2 regions of the Streptomyces chengmaiensis genome follow, and region 1 is predicted to be linked to the other one. Evidence: predicted binding sites of a transcription regulator. Region 1 holds the regulator's gene; the other holds the start of a gene.
The links. Region 1 encodes HrcA, which represses chaperone genes, less so after heat shock. Its sites were predicted from a motif close to TTNGCACTCNGNNNNNCNGAGTGCNAA; they were not measured.
Positions count from the first base shown of each region.

Region 2: a site for HrcA is predicted at 3,511-3,537, ahead of groL (chaperonin GroEL). Genes of this name have one in related genera too.

Region 1 covers NZ_JARWBG010000025.1:45,467-50,396, forward strand. The annotation lists gene QCN29_RS21275 (DUF3097 domain-containing protein) at 1-652, opposite strand, end outside; gene QCN29_RS21280 (MBL fold metallo-hydrolase) at 748-1,470, opposite strand; gene hrcA (heat-inducible transcriptional repressor HrcA) at 1,639-2,655, shown strand; gene dnaJ (molecular chaperone DnaJ) at 2,656-3,798, shown strand; gene QCN29_RS21295 (nitronate monooxygenase) at 3,944-4,930, shown strand, end outside.
Region 2 covers NZ_JARWBG010000012.1:55,663-60,592, forward strand. The annotation lists gene QCN29_RS12880 (alanine/glycine:cation symporter family protein) at 1-1,404, opposite strand, end outside; gene groL (chaperonin GroEL) at 1,762-3,384, opposite strand; gene QCN29_RS12890 (cold-shock protein) at 3,774-3,977, opposite strand; gene QCN29_RS12895 (MoaD/ThiS family protein) at 4,376-4,654, opposite strand; gene thrC (threonine synthase) at 4,693-4,930, opposite strand, start outside.

The DNA of each region.
Region 1 (4,930 bases):
GGACGGCCGGCCAGGCGGGGATGCCCAGCGAGGAGGGCTTCACGGCCTGCCAGACGTCGACGTACGGGTGCCCCACCACGAGCACGTCGCCGTCGCCGGCGCCCGTGACCCGGGCCGCGATGCGGGACTCCTTCGAACCCGGGACCAGGTGGTCGACCAGGACGCCCAGGCGGGCGTCCGGCCCCGGTGCGAAGTCCGCGACGACCGCCTGGAGGTCGTCGACGCCCTCCAGGTACTCCACGACGACGCCCTCGATGCGCAGATCGTCGCCCCACACCTTCTCGACCAGCTCCGCGTCATGGCGGCCCTCCACATAGATGCGCCCGGCGCGGGCGACGCGGGCCCGTGCGCCCGGGACCGCGAGGGAGCCGGAGGCGGTGCGTGCGGGGCGCGACGGGGCGGGGGAGGATGGGCGGACCAGGGTGACGACCCTGCCCTCCAGCAGGAAGCCGCGTGGGGCGAGCGGGAAGGCCCGGTGCTTGCCGAAGCGGTCCTCCAGGGTGACCGTTCCCGCCTCGCAGCGGATCACCGCGCCGCAGAAGCCCGTGGCGACCTCCTCCACCACCAGATCCGGCTCCGCGGGCACCTCGGGCGCCGGGGCGGACTTCTTCCAGGGGGCTGTCAGGTCGGCGCTGTAGTGTCGCGGTCGCATGGAGGGCCATTCTGCCGGGGGTCCGGGGGCCGTCGCCCGGGGGATGCGGCCAAGGGGGCGTCAGGTCCGGGCCGCAGCCGCGCACTCGGCCGACGCTACGACACGCCGAAGCGTGTCGCCAGCACATCGCGCTGACGCCGTACGAACGCGGCGTCGACCACCGCCCCGTGCCCCGGCACATACATCGCGTCGTCCCCGCCCAGGGCCAGCAGCCGGTCCAGGGCGGCGGGCCAGCGTGAGGCGATGGCGTCCGGGCCGGCCTGGGGCTCGCCCGACTCCTCGACGAGATCGCCGCAGAACACCACCTCGGGGTCGCCTGGCGCCAGCAGCGCCAGATCGTGCCCGGTGTGGCCGGGCCCCACATTGGCCAGCAGCACCTGCCGGCCGCCGAGGTCCAGCGTCTGCTCGCCGAACACCCCGTGCTGGGGAAGCACCATCAGGTCGACGGACTCGCCCGCCTCGGCCGCGTCCAGCCCCTCCCGCACCGCGTCCGCGCGGATCGCGTCCCGCTCCCGCCGCATCAGGGCGTCGACGCCGACCGCCCCGTACACATGGGCGCCGGAGAAGGCCGATGTGCCCAGCACATGGTCGAAGTGCGGATGGCTCAGTGCGATATGCGTCACTCGACGCCCGCCCGTCAGGGTCTCGACCTGGGCCCGGATCGCGGCCCCCTCACGCAGCGTGGACCCCGTGTCGAACAGCAGAACGGCGTCCCCGCCGGCCACCAGCCCCACGGTCGCGTCCCATACCGGAAGCCGCCGTCGGCCCACCCCGTCGGCCAACCGCTCCCAGCCGAAGTCTTCCCAACTGACGTCCATACGGCGACGCTACTGGCAACGACCTGGGACGGCTCGCGGTAGCGTGGTCGGCCGCCCTTGCTAGGGGCGCACCCCACGGCCGTACACTGGCTCGGGGAAAGGCTGGCACTCGGATGCAGTGAGTGCCAGGCGAGGAACCGAGAGAGACCACAGCTGGAGGTGTGCGCAGTGCTCAGTGAACGCAGACTCGAAGTGCTGCGCGCGATCGTCCAGGACTATGTCGGCACGGAGGAGCCCGTCGGGTCCAAGGCGCTCACCGAGCGTCACCGGCTCGGCGTCTCGCCCGCGACCGTCCGCAATGACATGGCGGTGCTGGAGGAGGAGGGCTTCATCGCCCAGCCGCACACCAGCGCCGGGCGGATCCCGACAGACAAGGGCTACCGGCTGTTCGTGGACAGGTTGGCGGGCGTCAAGCCGCTGTCCTCCCCCGAGCGCCGGGCGATTCAGAACTTCCTGGACGGGGCCGTCGACCTCGACGACATCGTCGGGCGCACGGTGCGGCTGCTGGCGCAGCTGACCCGCCAGGTCGCCGTCGTCCAGTACCCCTCGCTGACCCGTTCCACGGTCCGGCATGTGGAACTGCTCTCCCTTGCTCCCGCCCGGCTGATGCTCGTGCTGATCACGGACACCGGGCGGGTCGAACAGCGTATGGTCGACTGCCCCGCGCCGTTCGGCGAGACCTCGCTCGCGGACCTTCGGGCCCGGCTCAACGCCCGTGTCGTGGGCCGGCGCTTCACGGATGTGCCGCAGCTGGTGCAGGACCTCCCCGACTCGTTCGAAACGGAGGACCGGGCCACCGTCTCCACGGTGCTCGCGACCCTGCTGGAGACCCTGGTCGAGGAGACCGAGGAGCGGCTGATGATCGGCGGCACCGCCAATCTGACCCGCTTCGTGCATGACTTCCCGCTGACCATCCGGCCGGTGCTGGAGGCGCTTGAGGAGCAGGTCGTGCTCCTCAAACTGTTCGGCGAGGCCAAGGACTCCGGCGTGACCGTGCGGATCGGCCATGAGAACGAGCACGAGGGGCTCAGTTCCACGTCCGTGGTCGCGGTCGGCTACGGTTCGGGCGACGAGGCAGTTGCCAAACTCGGCGTGGTCGGACCGACCCGCATGGACTACCCCGGAACGATGGGAGCGGTACGCGCAGTGGCACGTTACGTCGGACAGATCCTGGCGGAGTCGTAAGTGGCCACGGACTACTACGCCGTACTCGGCGTGCGTCGCGACGCATCGCAGGACGAGATCAAGAAGGCCTTTCGCCGCCTCGCGCGCGAACTCCACCCGGATGTGAATCCGGACCCGAAGACGCAGGAGCGCTTCAAGGAGATCAACGCGGCGTACGAGGTGCTGTCGGACCCGCAGAAGAAGCAGGTCTACGACCTCGGCGGCGACCCGCTGTCCCAGGCGGGCGGCGGTGGCGGCGCGGGCGCCGGCTTCGGCGCGGGCGGGTTCGGGAACTTCTCGGACATCATGGACGCCTTCTTCGGCACCGCGTCGCAGCGCGGGCCGCGCTCGCGCACCCGGCGCGGGCAGGACGCGATGATTCGCCTGGAGGTCGAGCTCACCGAGGCGGCCTTTGGCACCACCAAGGACATCCAGGTCGACACCGCCGTCGTCTGCACGACATGCAGCGGTGAGGGCGCGGCGCCCGGCACGTCCGCGCAGACATGCGACATGTGCCGCGGCCGTGGAGAGGTCTCGCAGGTCACCCGGTCCTTCCTGGGCCAGGTCATGACCTCGCGGCCGTGCCCCCAGTGCCAGGGCTTCGGCACCGTCGTGCCGACGCCGTGCCCGGAGTGCGCGGGCGACGGCCGGGTGCGCTCCCGCCGGACGCTCACCGTCAAGATCCCGGCAGGCGTCGACAACGGCACCCGCATCCAGCTCGCGGGCGAGGGCGAGGTCGGTCCCGGCGGCGGGCCCGCGGGTGATCTGTACGTTGAGATCCACGAGCTGCCGCACCCCGTCTTCCAGCGGCGCGGCGACGATCTGCACTGCACGGTGACCATCCCGATGACGGCGGCGGCGCTGGGCACGAAGTGCCCGCTGGAGACGCTGGACGGGATGGAGGAGGTCGACATCCGTCCGGGCACCCAGTCCGGCCAGTCCATCCCGCTGCACGGCCGAGGCGTCACCCATCTGCGCGGAGGCGGCCGCGGCGACCTCATCGTGCATGTGGAGGTCCAGACCCCGTCGAAGCTCGACCCCGAGCAGGAGCGGCTGCTGCGGGAGCTGGCGAAGCTGCGGGGTGAGGAGCGGCCGATGGGGCAGTTCCAGCCGGGGCAGCAGGGGTTGTTCTCACGCCTGAAGGACGCGTTCAACGGGCGTTAGGGGTCAAGCCCCCGAGCCCCCCGGAGGGGCTGGATGATCCAGCCCCTCCGGCGATTGAGGAGCGGGGGTCCGGGGCGGAGCCCCCGTAAGCGGGGGTCCGGGGGCGGAGCCCCGGCGCAGAGCGGGACGTGGCACGATGCAGGGCATGTCGTCCACCGCACTGACCGACCTCTGCCGGCTTCCGATCGTGCAGGCCCCCATGGCCGGCGGCGCATCGTGTCCCCAGCTCGCCGCCGCGGTGGCCGAGGCGGGCGGGCTGGGGTTCCTCGCGGCCGGGTACAAGACGGCGGACGGCATGTACCAGGAGGTGAAACGGCTCCGCGCGCTCACGGGCCATCCCTTCGGGGTGAATCTCTTCATGCCGCAGCCCGGGACCGCCGACACCGCCGCCGTCGACGTCTACCGCCAGCAGCTGGCCGGGGAGTCCGCCTGGTACGAGACGGAGCTCGGCGACCCCGACAGCGGCGCGGACGACGGGTACGAGGCCAAGCTGGCCGTACTCCTCGACGATCCCGTCGCCGTCGTGTCGTTCACCTTCGGCTGCCCGACCCCCGCGGTGCTGGAGGCGTTCGCGAAGGTCGGCACGGTCACCGTGGTCACCGCGACCATCCCGGAGGAGGCGCTGGCCGCCGAGGAGGCGGGCGCGGCCGCCGTGTGCGTGCAGGGCGTCGAGGCGGGCGGGCACCAGGGCTCCCACCGGGACGACCCGGACGCCGACGGGTCGGGTCTCGGACTGCTCTCACTGGTCGCACTGGTCCGCGAGACCGTACGGCTGCCGATCGTCGCCGCCGGCGGGCTGATGCGCGGCGGCCAGGTCGCCGCCGTCCTCGCCGCGGGCGCGAGCGCCGCACAGCTGGGCACGGCTTTCCTCGTGTGTCCCGAGTCCGGGGCCCACGCGCTCCACAAGCAGGCCATGACCGATCCGCTTTTCGCCCGCACCGAGTCGACCAGGGCGTTCTCCGGACGGCCGGCCCGCGGCCTGGTCAACCGGTTCATGCGGGAGCACGGACCGTACGCCCCCGCCGCCTATCCGCAGATCCACCATCTGACCAGCGGGCTGCGCAAGGCCGCCGCCAAGGCGGGCGACCCCCAGGGCATGGCCCTGTGGGCAGGGCAGGGGCACCGGCTGGCC
Region 2 (4,930 bases), on a different contig from region 1:
GCCGTGCAGGTCGGGCATCCGGTCGCGGGTGAAGACGGGGTCCAGGCCCTGGCGGCGCTGGCTGACGTAGTCGTTCATCAACCGGAAGGCGATCGCGGACAGCGGCAGGATGGCCAGCAGGTTGACGAGCGCCATGAAGCCCATGAAGACGTCGGCGAGGTTCCAGACGACGCTGACCGAGCCGAGAGCCCCGAGGAAGACCACCAAGAGCACCAAGGCGCGGTAGCCCGGCAGCACCCACTTCTTGGCAGTCATGAACTCGATGTTGGACTCGCCGTAGTAGTAGTTGCCGATCATCGAGCTGAAGGCGAGCATGAAGACGATGAGCGTCAGCACATGGCCGGCCCAGCCTCCGAGGCTGGCGGTGAGCGCATCCTGGGTGAGGTCCGCGCCCTGCCGCATGCCGCCGAGGGTGGGGTTCGTCGTCAGGATGATGAACGCGGTCATGGTGCAGATCAGCAGCGTGTCGAAGAAGACGCCCAGCGACTGGACCAGACCCTGCTTGACCGGGTGGGTGACCTCGGCGGTGGCGCCCGCGTTGGGCGCGGAGCCGAGACCGGCCTCGTTCGAGAACATGCCGCGGCGGATGCCCTGCTGGATGGCCACGCCGACGGCGCCGCCCGCGACCTCGCGGACTCCGAAGGCGTCTTCGCGGATCTCGACGATGACACGCGGCAACTCGCTGATGTTCAGCACCACGACGATCAGACCGAGCACCAGATAGAGCACCGCCATGAGCGGCACCAGCACCTGTGTGATCGTGCTGATGCGCCGTACGCCGCCGAAGACGGCAAGTGCCAGCAGCACGGAGAGCGCGATGCCCACGGCAGGCGCGAACCAGTCGCTGTCTCCGATGCCGCTGAACGAGCCGGAGGCCACCGAGGCGATCGTGTTCGACTGGACTGCGTTGAAGACGAAACCGAAGGTCACGGTGATGGTGACGGCGAAGAGCAGTCCCAGCCAGCGTGCCTTGAGCGCCCGCTGCATGTAGTACGCGGGACCGCCCCGGTAGGTGCCGTGCTTCGGGTCGCGGACCTTGTAGAGCTGGGCGAGTGTGGACTCGACGAACGCGGACGCAGCGCCGACGATCGCCATCATCCACATCCAGAACACCGCGCCCGGTCCGCCGAGCGTGATGGCCGTGGCGACGCCCGCGATGTTTCCGGTGCCGACGCGGGCGGCGGCGGAGATGGTGAACGCGCCGAAGGAGGAGACGGCCTTCTTGCCGTCGGCTCCCTGGACCGGCCTGTCCTTCAGCACCCGGAACATCTCCGGCAGCAGCCGGATCTGCACGCCCTTGGAGCGCAGGGTGAAGTACAGTCCCGCGCCCACGACGAGCGGGATCAGAAGGTAGGTCCAGAAGACGTCGTTGACGTCGACGATCACGGAGTCAAGCGTGTCCATTGCGTACTGCGTCCTCGTGCAGGCCCGGATGCGGGGGAGTTAACGGCAGGCCTACAAGAGGCTCACAGCAGGCTACCCGCGCCTCTTGACCTTCAAAACAGAGGAAAGTGGTGCGCAATCTCACAGCAACGAAGGTCGAAAGACCTACGTCCAATGGGCGCGCAGCATGCCACGTGGGTCTTGGTATGCACCGGATCGCGGTGCGAAGCGCCCGTATACAACGCCTGCCGCGGCGCCCGCACACGGGGGAGGGTCCAGGACACGCGCCGAGGGCGGCACCCCTCCGGCAGGAGGAGTGCCGCCCTCGGTCAGCTTCCGGACTCGCGTCCGAGCCGTACGCCGTCAGGCGCGGTCGGCTCAGAAGTCCATGTCACCGCCCGGCATGCCGCCGCCGGCCGGCGCAGCGGCCTTCTCCGGCTTGTCGGCGATGACGGCCTCGGTGGTGAGGAACAGCGCGGCGATGGAGGCGGCGTTCTGCAGGGCAGAGCGGGTCACCTTCGCCGGGTCGATGATGCCCTCGGCGATCATGTCGACGTACTCGCCGGTCGCGGCGTTCAGGCCGTGACCCGGGGTCAGGTTCCGCACCTTCTCCACGATCACGCCGCCCTCGAGGCCGGCGTTGACGGAGATCTGCTTCAGCGGGGCCTCCAGGGCCAGCTTCACAGCGGCGGCGCCGGTCGCCTCGTCACCGTCGAGCTCGAGCTTCTCGAAGACCTGGGAGGCCTGCAGCAGGGCCACGCCGCCGCCGGCGACGATGCCCTCCTCGACGGCCGCCTTGGCGTTGCGCACGGCGTCCTCGATGCGGTGCTTGCGCTCCTTGAGCTCCACCTCGGTCGCGGCGCCGGCCTTGATGACGGCCACGCCGCCGGCCAGCTTGGCGAGACGCTCCTGGAGCTTCTCGCGGTCGTAGTCGGAGTCCGACTGCTCGATCTCGGCGCGGATCTGGTTGACGCGGCCCGCGACCTGCTCGCTGTCACCGGCGCCGTCGACGATGGTGGTCTCGTCCTTGGTGATGACGACCTTGCGGGCGCGGCCCAGCAGGTCCAGGCCGGCGTTCTCGAGCTTGAGGCCGACCTCCTCGGAGACGACCGTGCCGCCCGTGAGGATGGCGATGTCGTTCAGCATGGCCTTGCGGCGGTCGCCGAAGCCCGGGGCCTTGACGGCAACGGACTTGAAAGTGCCACGGATCTTGTTGACGACCAGCGTGGACAGGGCCTCGCCCTCGACGTCCTCGGCGATGATCAGCAGCGGCTTGCCGGACTGCATGACCTTCTCCAGCAGCGGAAGGAGGTCCTTCACATTGCTGACCTTGGAGTTGACGATCAGGATGTACGGGTCCTCGAGGGAGGCCTCCATACGCTCCATGTCGGTGGCGAAGTACGCCGAGATGTAGCCCTTGTCGAAGCGCATGCCCTCGGTGAGCTCCAGCTCCAGACCGAAGGTCTGGGACTCCTCGACGGTGATGACGCCTTCCTTGCCGACCTTGTCCATGGCCTCGGCGATCAGCTCGCCGATCTGGGTGTCGGCGGCGGAGATGGAGGCGGTGGAGGCGATCTGCTCCTTGGTCTCGACCTCCTTGGCCTGGTCGAGCAGCGCGCCGGAGACGGCCTCGACGGCCTTCTCGATGCCGCGCTTCAGAGCCATCGGGTTGGCGCCGGCGGCGACGTTGCGCAGACCCTCGCGGACCAGCGCCTGGGCGAGGACGGTCGCGGTGGTCGTGCCGTCGCCTGCGACGTCGTCCGTCTTCTTGGCGACTTCCTTGACCAGCTCGGCGCCGATCTTCTCGTACGGGTCCTCGAGCTCGATCTCCTTGGCAATGGAGACGCCGTCGTTGGTGATCGTGGGGGCGCCCCACTTCTTCTCGAGGACGACGTTGCGGCCCTTGGGGCCAAGGGTGACCTTGACGGCGTCGGCGAGCTGGTTCATCCCGCGCTCGAGACCGCGCCGTGCCTCCTCGTCGAACGCGATGATCTTGGCCATGTGAAGTGGTCCTCCCGGACATCGGGGTGGCAAGCTCCAGGACCGCGCTGGCGCCCGCGACGGACGGCCTGCACTCCGGGTGGTTCCTTGCCCCACCCGGCCTGCGGCCTCACCGACCCGGTCCCTGTAGCACTCTCACTCGCAGAGTGCTAACGCCCAATGATTAGCACTCGACCCGAGAGAGTGCAAGCGGCTTTGAGAAAGCCTCGGCAAGGGGTGTCGGCCGGCGGCGGCGACCCTGGGGCGCCTCCCCGCCCGGGGCGCGCGGGCAGCCGGGCACGCGCGGGCAGCCGACGCCCGGACGCATACGAGGGGCCCGCGTCCCTCCTCGGATGCGGGCCCCTCGTACGTCAGTCAGTGCGTGCGTGAGCGGTCGATCGCGCCTGGATTCAGGCGGTTACCTTGACCATGTCCGCCTGCGGCCCCTTCTGGCCCTGCGAGATCTCGAATTCGACCCGCTGACCCTCTTCAAGGGTGCGGTACCCATCCATCTGGATCGCGCTGTAGTGGACGAAAACATCCGCACCACCGTCGACCGCGATGAAGCCGTACCCCTTCTCCGCGTTGAACCACTTGACGGTGCCCTGAGCCATGCCTAACTCCCCTATTACTGGCCCTTGCACGGGACCGCACTTCGCGGGCCCGGGTCAGACCTCGTCCCCGACAGGAGGGACGTGCGCCGGAACGCGTCGACCGCGGCTGAATGTATCTGTCCAACTGCCGTCTGCAACAGGTCAATCGGACGAGAAATCTGAGCACACCCGAACGGAAAACTCATGCGAATTACGTGAATTACGGGGCAAGTCGGGCCCGACAAAGCGCTCTTACCAGGACAATTCGATCGAACACTTTGGCTGTTTCTTGTCGCGCCCGGGCGCAATCTCATATGCGACCGGCACAAGCGGTGGAGCGGGCTACCCCGACTCTATCGCGCTCAACCATGCAGAATTGCCCCCTCCGCTTCTTGCGGAGGGGGCAATTCGTCAATGAATCAGCAGCCGCCTGCGACCGCCGGGATGATCGACACTCCCGCGCCGTCCGGCGTCGCCGTCTGAAGACCCTGTTCGAAACGCACGTCGTCGTCGTTGACGTAGACGTTGACGAAGCGGCGCAGCTGCCCCTGGTCGTCCAGGACGCGGGCGGCGATCCCCTTGTGGGTCTTCTCCAGGTCCGCGATGACGTCGGCCAGGGTGGCGCCCTCGGCCGTGACCTCGGCCTGGCCGCCGGTGTATGTACGGAGGATGGTGGGGATGCGGACGTTGACGCTCATGGGGTGCGTGCCTTCCTCGGGGTAAAGGGGGGAAGTCTTCAGTCGGCAGCCAGGCCGGCGGCGCGGAACGCGTCCAGGCTCGGGCGGATCGTCGCGGTCGGGCCGGTCGTCGGGGCGACCGCGTCCAGGGTCTTGAGGCCGTCGCCCGTGTTGACGACGACCGTCGTCAGCGCCGGGTCGATGACGCCCGCCTCGATCAGCTTCTTCGCCACGCCGAGGGTCGTGCCGCCCGCGGTCTCGGTGAAGATGCCCTCCGTACGGGCCAGCAGTTTGATC